One region of the Actinomyces respiraculi genome, then DNA from elsewhere that is predicted to be linked to it. Evidence: riboswitches for the same ligand, from Rfam matches in the RefSeq annotation. Region 1 holds a riboswitch; the other holds the start of a gene.

Region 1 (4,405 bases):
GACGACGGCCTGGGCGAGGGCCTCGTCGAGCGGGACCAGGGCGTCACCGAAGCGGCTGATGCCGCGCTTGTCCCCCAGCGCCACCTTCAGGGCATCGCCGATGCAGATGGCCGTGTCCTCCACCGTGTGGTGGACGTCGATGTCGGTGTCGCCCTTGGCGCGCACCGTCAGGTCGATGAGGGAGTGCTTGCCCAGCGCGGTGAGCATGTGGTCGTAGAACGGGACCGTGGTGTTGATATCCGTCCGGCCGATGCCGTCGAGGTCGATCTCGACGACGACACTGGACTCACTGGTCGTGCGTTCGATTCGTGCGGTGCGGGACATGCAGTGTCTCCTGGTCTCCTGGTCTCGTGGGCTCGTGGTGTCGCGGGTGGCTCAGGGGCGGGTGACGGCGGTCAGGGCGGTGCGGAAGGCCTCCATCTGCGACGGCGTGCCCATGCATACCCGAAGGTACCCGTCAGGACCGACAACGCGGATGAGGACGCCGCGCTCGAGCAGGCCTTCGAAGACGGCCTGACGGTCCTCGAAGGGGCCGAAGAGGACGAAGTTGGCGTCGGACTCAAAGGCCATGTGCCCCTGCGCGCGCAGCCAGGCGACGGTGGCGTCGCGCTCGTCGCGCAGGGAAGCGACCTGGCTCATGAGCTCCTCGCGGTGCGCGAGGGCGGCCAGGGCCGCCGCCTGACTGATGGCGGACAGGTGGTAGGGCAGGCGCACGACCCGCAGGGCGTCGACGAGCGCCCTGGTGGCGGCGAGGTAGCCCAGGCGCAGGCCGGCCATACCGAAGGCCTTGCTCATGGTGCGGCTGACCGCCAGGTGCTCATAGTCCGCCAGCAGCTCAAGCGCGCTGGGCACGCCCGGACGGCGGAACTCGCCGTAGGCCTCATCCACGACCACGACGGCGTCCGTGGGGGCGCCGTCCTCGTCGAAGGGGCCGGCACCGCGGGCGGCGTCGAGGATGGCGCGCACGTCCTCCAGGGGCAGGGCGGTGCCCGTGGGGTTGTTGGGACTGGCGAGGATGACGACCGCCGGGTGGTGGGCGACGATGGCGGCGCGCACGGCCTCGACGTCGAGAGTGAAGTCCTGCCTGCGGGCGAGGGTGACGTACTCGGTGAGGGTGTCGCGCGCGTACTCGGGATACATCGAGTAGGTGGGGGTGAAGGACAGGCACACACGGCCGGGGCCGCCGAAGGCCTGCAGGACGTGGAGCATCACCTCGTTGGACCCGTTGGCGGCCCAGATCTGCTGCCAGGGCACCCGCACCCCGGACTCGACGGCGAGGTAGTCGGCCAGCGCCTGGCGCAGGGCCGGGAACTCGCGGTCCGGGTAGCGGTTGAGACGGGTGGCGGCGGCGCGCACGGCGTCAGCGATGTCGTCAATGACCGCCGGCGAGGGCGGGTAGGGGTTCTCGTTGACGTTGAGCCGGGCCGGCACGTCCATCTCGGGGGCGCCGTAGGGGGTGTCGCCCGCCAGACCGGGGCGCAGGGGGAGGTTGCTCACGTCCGCAGTGTAGGAGGAGGGGCGTGCCGCGAGCGGGGGCGTCCGCGCCGGGGTGGACGCCCCCGTGGCTCACAGTCGCTGCGAGGCCAGGCGGGCGCCGTCGGCAAGAGCCTCGAGCTTGGCCCAGGCGATCTGGGAGTGCACGCGACCGCCCAGACCGCAGTCGGTGGAGGCAACCACCCGCTCGGGGCCGACGAGCGAGGCGAAGCGCTCGATGCGGCCGGCGACGAGCTCGGGGTGCTCCAAGACATTCGTGGCGTGCCCGACGACGCCCGGGATGAGGTACTTGCCCTCGGGCAGCTCGGTGTCCTTCCAGATCTTCCACTCGTGCTCGTGGCGCGCGTTGGCCGCCTCGAAGCTCAGGCCGTTGGCGTTGACCGTCAGGGCCAGGTCGACGATCTTGTCGAAGCCGATGTCGGTCGAGTGCGGGCCGTGCCAGGAGCCCCAGCACACGTGGTAGCGCACGAGCGCCGGGTCGATGCCCTCCAGGGCGTGATTGAGGGCCTCGATGCGCACCTGGGAGAAGCGACGGTAGTCCTCCAGGGAGGGCTCGACGACGAACTGGTCCCAGGACTCCGCCAGGTCGGGGGCGTCGATCTGGAGGGTCAGGCCGGCGTCGGTGATCGCCCGGTACTCCTCACGCAGGGCCTCAGCCCAGGCCCACACGGCGGCCTCGTCGTCCTCGTAGTAGTAGTTGCCGACGCGTGCGGCCGAGGCCGGGGAGACGGAGGCGACGAAGCCGTCGGACAGTGGCTTGTCGGCGCGCTTCAGGGCCGCCCTGAGAGCGGCGATGTCACGGGCGACGACCTCATGACCGGTGTAACGGATCTCGCCGGTGACGACGGGGAAGACCCACGGCCGACGCGTCGCCAGGTGGATGCCCGACGTCGGGTCTGAGTAGGCCTCGGCGAAGGCGACCCAGTCGCGCCGCTCCACCATGGCGTCGAGCTCGAGCTTGCCGGGCGGGGTGGGCTTGCGCTCGGGCAGGGTCTGAAGGAGCTCAAGACCGCTGAAGCGAGTGAAGCTGTAGCTCCACCAGGCGCCGTAGTCGACCTTCTCGGTCATGGCGTGGCCGTACTCGCCGTCGTTGACGACGTCGATGCCGGTGGCGACCTGGCGGGCGACGACCGCCTCGGTCTCAGCGGTGACGACGGCGGCCAGACCAGCGGCATCGAGGGTGCCGGCCGCGTGCTCGGCGTTGGCCGTCAGCAGGGCGTCGGTGCGGGGCAGCGAGCCGACGTGGGTGGTGCGGATGTGTGTGCTCACGGTGGTGCCGTCCTTCCATCGTTCCTGGCGGGAGCACCGTCCGCCGTCGGGGCGGGGCGGTTGCTGCGGCGTCGGGGAGCCAGGTCTCTCAGCCGCTCGGGATGGTTGTGCCGTGAGAGTACTGGTCGTCCTGACCGCCGCGCACCCCGGTCCGTGATGTGGACCGTCTGGGACGATCGGTCCCGCTCGCTGCCCGGCCCCCGTCACTCAACGCCGCCCTGTGCCGCTCAGCGGGCGCTAGCGTGCTCGGTATGGACACCGCCACCGCTGCCACCGGCTCGCCGTCCTCACCCGTCCGCGAGCGCGCCGAGGCCGTTCTGCGCGCGCTCGTCGGGCGCGAGAACGCCCGTCTGCGCGAGGACCAGTGGAGCGCGATCGAGGCGCTCGTCATCGGGCGCCGTCGTGCGCTCGTGGTCCAGCGCACCGGCTGGGGCAAGTCGGCCGTCTACTTCGTCGCCACGGTGCTGCTGCGCGAGGGCTGGGCGGGATGGCAGGAGGGCTCGCCGACCCCCTCCCCCGGCTCGCGCACCGGCGCGGGCGCGACCGTCATTGTCTCCCCGCTGCTGGCCCTCATGCGTGACCAGGTCACGGCCGCGCGCCGGGCGGACATCCATGCGGTGACGATGAACTCGGCTAATGCCACCGAGTGGGACGCCATTGAGCAGCAGGTGCGCGCCGGGCAGGTGGACGTGCTGCTCGTGTCCCCGGAGAGACTCAACAACCCGGTCTTCCGTGACGAGGTGCTGCCCCACCTGGCCGCCGACGCCGGTCTGGTCGTCATCGACGAGGCGCACTGCATCTCGGACTGGGGGCACGACTTCCGCCCCGACTACCGGCGTATCCGCACCCTGTTGTCCGGCCTTCCGGCGCGCACCCCCGTGCTGGCGACGACGGCGACCGCCAACGCGAGGGTGACGGCCGACGTCGCCGAGCAGCTGGGGGCGCACGGGGCGGCCCCAGCAGAGCCGGTGACAACCGGTGAGCCGGGTGTGCTCGTGCTGCGCGGCTCGCTTGAGCGCGACTCCCTGCACCTGGCGGTGCGCAGGCTGCCGGACGCGGCCGCCCAGGTCAGCGAGCGCCTGCGCGAGGCGGGGCTTGAGGTGGCTGCCTATACGGGTCAGACGGACCCGGCCGAGCGCGAGCGCCTGGAGGAGGAGCTCAAGTCCAACCGGGTCAAGGCCCTGGTGGCGACCTCCGCCCTGGGGATGGGCTTTGACAAGCCGGACCTCACCTTCGTGGTGCATGTGGGATCGCCCGCCTCCCCGGTCGCCTACTACCAGCAGGTCGGGCGTGCGGGCCGTGGCGTGGACCGGGCAGAGGTCGTGCTCCTGCCGGGTGCGGAGGACCACTCGATCTGGGAGTGGTTCGGGGCCCAGGGATTCCCGCCGGAGCAGGAGGTCCGTGAGGTCCTGGCCGCACTGGAGGCCGCGCGCGAGAACGGCGAGGGCCCTATGAGCACCGCGGTGCTTGAGACCATCACGAGCCTGCGGCGGACGCGGTTGGAGTCGATGCTCAAGGTGTTGGATGTGGACGGTGCGGTGCTGCGGGTGCGCGGTGGCTGGGTCTCCACGGGCGCGACATGGGCCTATGACGCCGAGCGCTACCAGCGCGTCGAGGCCGCACGGCTGGCGGAGCAGGACCT
Region 2 (4,405 bases), 1.3 Mb from region 1:
ACCCTGTACGGATATGTCCCGGCCCGCTGAGCCATCACGCACAAGGACCCCGCCTCACGATGAGGCGGGGTCCTCGCACATGCTCGCGCCCCGGGTCGCCGGGGTCGCGGCCGTGCTCAGAAGGCGGCGATGACGGAGCCGTCCGTCCAGCGCTCAGCGATCCAGGCGCCGAACTCGGGGGCGTTCATGAGGCCGGCAAGGGTCTTGAGGGCCTCGTTGTCCTTGTCGGCGGTGCGCACGACGAGCTGGTTGACGTGGGGCGAGCCCGCGGCCTTCTCGAGGACGAGGGCGTCCTTGGAGGGGGTCAGGCCCGCGTCGATGGCGTAGTTGCCGTTGAGGACGACGGCACCGACGTTCGCGTCCGCCATGGTCGTGGCAACCTGCTCACCGGCGACCGTGACGATCTTGAGGTTCTTCGGGTTGTCGGTGATGTCAAGGTCGGAGGGCAGCTCGACGGAGGCGTCGAGGGTGATGAGGCCGGCGGCCTCGAGCAGCCTGAGACCACGGGCGGTGTTCGCCGGGTCGTTGTTGAGGGTGATGGAGGAGCCGTCAGCGATCTCCTCAAGACCCTTGGCTGTGGCGGAGTAGATGCCCATCGGCTCGATGTGCACGTCGGCGACGGCGACGAAGTCGTAGCCCTTCTCGTCGATCTGCTGGGCGAGGAAGTTGGGCGTCTGGTAGAAGTTCGCGGCCAGGGAGCCGTCCGCGAGGGAGGAGTTGGGCGTCTGGTAGTCGGTGATCTCGACGATGTCGAGCGTGAGCCCGGCGTCGGCGGCCAGGTTGTCCTGGATCCACTGCAGCATCTCGACGTGCGGGTTCGGGGTGGCACCGATCTTGATGGTGGTGGTCTCGCCGTCGACGCTGATGCCGTCGACCGCGCCGGACTCGCCGGAGCTCATGGAGGAGTCGGAGCCGCCGCAGGCGGCGAGGGTGAGCGCAAGCGCGGAGGCGAGTCCGCCGACGATGACCGAGCGACGGGTGAGGGTGGAGGCCATAGTGGTGTCCTTACTTCTCTGTGGGGGTGGGGGTGCGAGAGCCGTGCTGCAGCGGGGCTGTCAGCGACGGCGGTGGTCGACGACGCGGGCGAGGAGGTCACCCGCGACCTGGATGACGGCGACGATGATCGCGATGATGACGACGGTGAGGATGATGACGTCCGTCCAGTTGCGGTTGTGCCCGTACTGGATGGCCAGGTCGCCCAACCCGCCGCCGCCGACGGTGCCGGCCATCGCGGAGTAGCCGAGGAGGGTGATGAAGGTGACCGTCCCGGCGCTGATGAGTCCGGGCAGGGCCTCACGCACAAGTACGCCCCAGGTGATCTGGGTGGGGGTCGCGCCCATCATGAGGGCCGCCTCGACCTTGCCCTCGTCAACCTCCGCGATCGCGTTCTCCACCAGGCGCGCGTAGAAGGGGATCGCGCCGACCGTCAGCGGCACGCAGGCCGCCTCCCAGCCGATGGAGGTGCCCACGATGAGGCGCGTGAAGGCGATGATGGCGACGAGCAGGATGATGAAGGGCATCGAGCGGCCGAAGTTGACGAGCTGCGACAGGGTCTCGTAGAGCAGGCGGTTGCGGTGCTGTCCGCGCGCGCCCGTGGTGACCAGTGCGAGACCGAGCAGCAGACCGAAGGTGATGGCGAGCGCGCCGGAGATGAAGGTCATCCCCAGGGTCTCGAGGATCGCGGTGACGAGTTTCTGCTTGATGACGTTGCGCTCGAACCAGGTGCCGTCGCCCGCGGCGGCAGCCGTCAGGGCGCTGAGAGCCGGGTGGGCGGGGTGGGCCGACAGGGCCGGAGTGGGCAGGGTGCTCATGCGCGGACCTCCGCGTGGACGCCGGCGTCGCGCAGGACGGCCAGGGCCGCCTCGGTGCGCTCGGCCGGAAGGGTGAGGGCAAGGCGTCCCACCTGCGCCTGACCGAGGGTCTCGAAGATACCGCCGGCGACATCGGCGCCCTGGGCGGCCACGAGGGCCAGGATCTGGGCGGCGGCGGGCTGTCCGGGGTGGGCGGTCAGGGCGACGTCGATGACGGCCTCACCCGGGTGGACGGCGTCGTCGGGCACCGCCGGCACGGGCACCAGCTCGCGCGACAGGCGGGAGGTGACTGTGGAGACGACGTCCTCGATGGGGCCGGACTCAACGATCCGGCCCGCCTCAAGGAGGCTGACGGAGTCGCACACCGAGCGCACGACGCTCATCTCGTGGGTGATGATGATGACGGTGACACCGAGGCGGTCGCGCACGTCCCGGATGAGCTCGAGGATCGAGCGGGTGGTCTCCGGGTCCAGGGCGCTGGTGGGCTCGTCACACAGGAGCACCGCCGGCTGGTCCGCGAGCGCGCGGGCGATGCCCACGCGCTGCTGCTGGCCACCGGAGAGCTGGGCCGGGTAGGAGGAGCCGCGGTCCGCCAGGTCAACGAGCTCAAGCATGCGGGCCACGGTCTCGTGACGCTCGCCCTTGCGCACGCCCGCCAGGTAGAGCGGGTAGGCGACGTTCTGGGCGGTGGTGCGCTGCTCGAGGAGGTTGGCGTGCTGGAAGACCATGCCGATCTGGCGGCGGGCCTCGCGCAGCTCACGGGAGGACAACTGGGAGATGTCCCGGCCGGAGACGAGCACCTGTCCGCTGGTGACGGGCTCGAGCCCGGTGAGACAGCGGATGAGGGTGGACTTGCCGGCACCGGAGGTCCCGACGACGCCGTGGATGGAGCCGGGGGCGACGTCGAGGCTCAGGCCGTCGAGGGCACGGACCTCGGTGCCGTCGCGCAGCGTGTAGACCTTGTGGACGTCGCGCAGCGAGATCATGGGGTCCGTCCCGGCCGCGCCGGAAACGGTAGGGGTGTGCAGATCGCTCACGTATCCTCCATCGGTCCTGGCGGAAGCACCCTCACCGCGAAGCGGGGGTTGCTGCAACGTCGTCGAGCCAGGTCTCTCGGTTGCTCTGGATGGTTGTGTACACGATAGGTGCCCGGCGCGGGAGCGTGTCAAGCCGAGCCCACTGTGAGGGATGAAGGTCACTCGCCGCTCGGTCGCAGTGCCAGGATGTGGCTATGACTACCGAGCCCTTCCTCGAGACGGACCTCCTGGGCGAGCCGTGGGTCGCCCGACGCCTGCCCGTGACGGTGAGCGAGGACGCCCCCGGCGCCGACCACGCCGTCCTGGTCCACCAGCGCCAGGCCATGCCCGCGCCGGGCCAGGGGCCGCGCCACACGCGCGCCGTCCTGTACCTGCACGGCCGCAACGACTACTTCTTCCAGACCTGGCTCGCTGACGCGCTTGCGGGCGCCGGCTACGAGTTCTACGCCCTGGACCTGCGCGCCTGCGGGCGCTCCGGCGTCGGCTACCGCTCCCCGCACGACGTGCGCGACCTGCGTGTGTACGACGAGGAGATCACCGAGGCGGCGAGGATCATCCGCGAGGAGCACGGCCACACGGTCCTCGTCCTCAATGGCCACTCCACGGGCGGCCTCCAGGCAGCCCTGTGGGCGGGCGACCACCCGGGGGCCGTGGAGGCGGTGACGCTCAACTCCCCGTGGCTGGATCTTCAGGCGGGGGGCCTCATGCGCTCCTACGGTTCAGCCTTCGTCGACCTGCTCTCTCGCCGGGACCCGGACCGCATCGTCGTCAGCGATCCACTGGCGCAGGGGGTGCCCGGGTGGGCGGGCGACGGCGACGAGCCCGCCGACTGGGCTTTTGGCGCCACGCTGGGGGATGTCTCCGACGACCTGTACGGGCGCACTCTGCACCGTCGGTGGGGCGGCGAGTGGGACTGGGACCTGTCGCTCAAGCCCACGCCGTCCTTCCCCGTGAGGGCGGGCTTCATGGCGGCCGTGCGGCGGGCGCACCGTGATGTCCACCACGGTCTGGGTATCGAGGTGCCGGTGCTCCTGTGCTGCTCGACCGCCTCGGCGACGGGTGCCGCCGGGGAGGGGCTGACGCCGCAGGAGGCGCTGCGCCAGGACCTTGTGCTCGATGTGAGCCAGATGGTGGCGCGCGCCCCCTTCCTGGGCTCTGACGTCACGGTCCGTCAGATCCCCGGGGGCGTGCACGACCTGGTGCTCTCGCCCGAGCCGGCGCGCAGCGACTACCTGTCAGCGCTTACCGGCTGGCTGGCGACGCGGGTCGGTTGAGCCTGAGCTGGGCGAGGACCGGCACCAGGGCGTCGCAGACCCGCTCGACCACGTCGAGGGTGTCGACGAAGTCCGCCATCGTGCCGTACCACGGGTCCGGCACGTCCAGCTCCCGGCCGTCGGCCCCCGCCGGGGCCTCGGGGTCCCAGGCGCGGAACATGCGCACGCGCCCGTCGTCGGCACCGGTAAGTTGCGCGCGGCGCACGAGCTCGCGCCGGTGGGCGTCGGTCATGGCGAGCAGGAGATCGTGGTCGACGATCTCTGCGTCGGTGATGCGATGCGC

The links. Region 1 has a riboswitch for S-adenosylmethionine ahead of ID810_RS05160 (cobalamin-independent methionine synthase II family protein). Riboswitches for the same ligand answer to the same signal wherever they lie in the genome.
Region 2: another riboswitch for S-adenosylmethionine. It lies ahead of ID810_RS11815 (methionine ABC transporter ATP-binding protein); the one in region 1 lies ahead of ID810_RS05160 (cobalamin-independent methionine synthase II family protein).

What each region holds. Positions count from the first base shown of each region.
Region 1 is NZ_CP063989.1:1,245,516-1,249,920, reverse strand. It holds gene hisB (imidazoleglycerol-phosphate dehydratase HisB) at 1-324, opposite strand, end outside; gene ID810_RS05165 (histidinol-phosphate transaminase) at 376-1,497, opposite strand; gene ID810_RS05160 (cobalamin-independent methionine synthase II family protein) at 1,567-2,763, opposite strand; SAM riboswitch class I at 2,776-2,871, opposite strand; gene ID810_RS05155 (RecQ family ATP-dependent DNA helicase) at 3,015-4,405, shown strand, end outside.
Region 2 is NZ_CP063989.1:2,814,405-2,818,809, reverse strand. It holds gene ID810_RS11830 (hypothetical protein) at 1-30, shown strand, start outside; gene ID810_RS11825 (MetQ/NlpA family ABC transporter substrate-binding protein) at 117-995, opposite strand; gene ID810_RS11820 (methionine ABC transporter permease) at 1,056-1,811, opposite strand; gene ID810_RS11815 (methionine ABC transporter ATP-binding protein) at 1,808-2,797, opposite strand; SAM riboswitch class I at 2,853-2,944, opposite strand; gene ID810_RS11810 (alpha/beta hydrolase) at 3,037-4,122, shown strand; gene ID810_RS11805 (low molecular weight protein-tyrosine-phosphatase) at 4,091-4,405, opposite strand, start outside.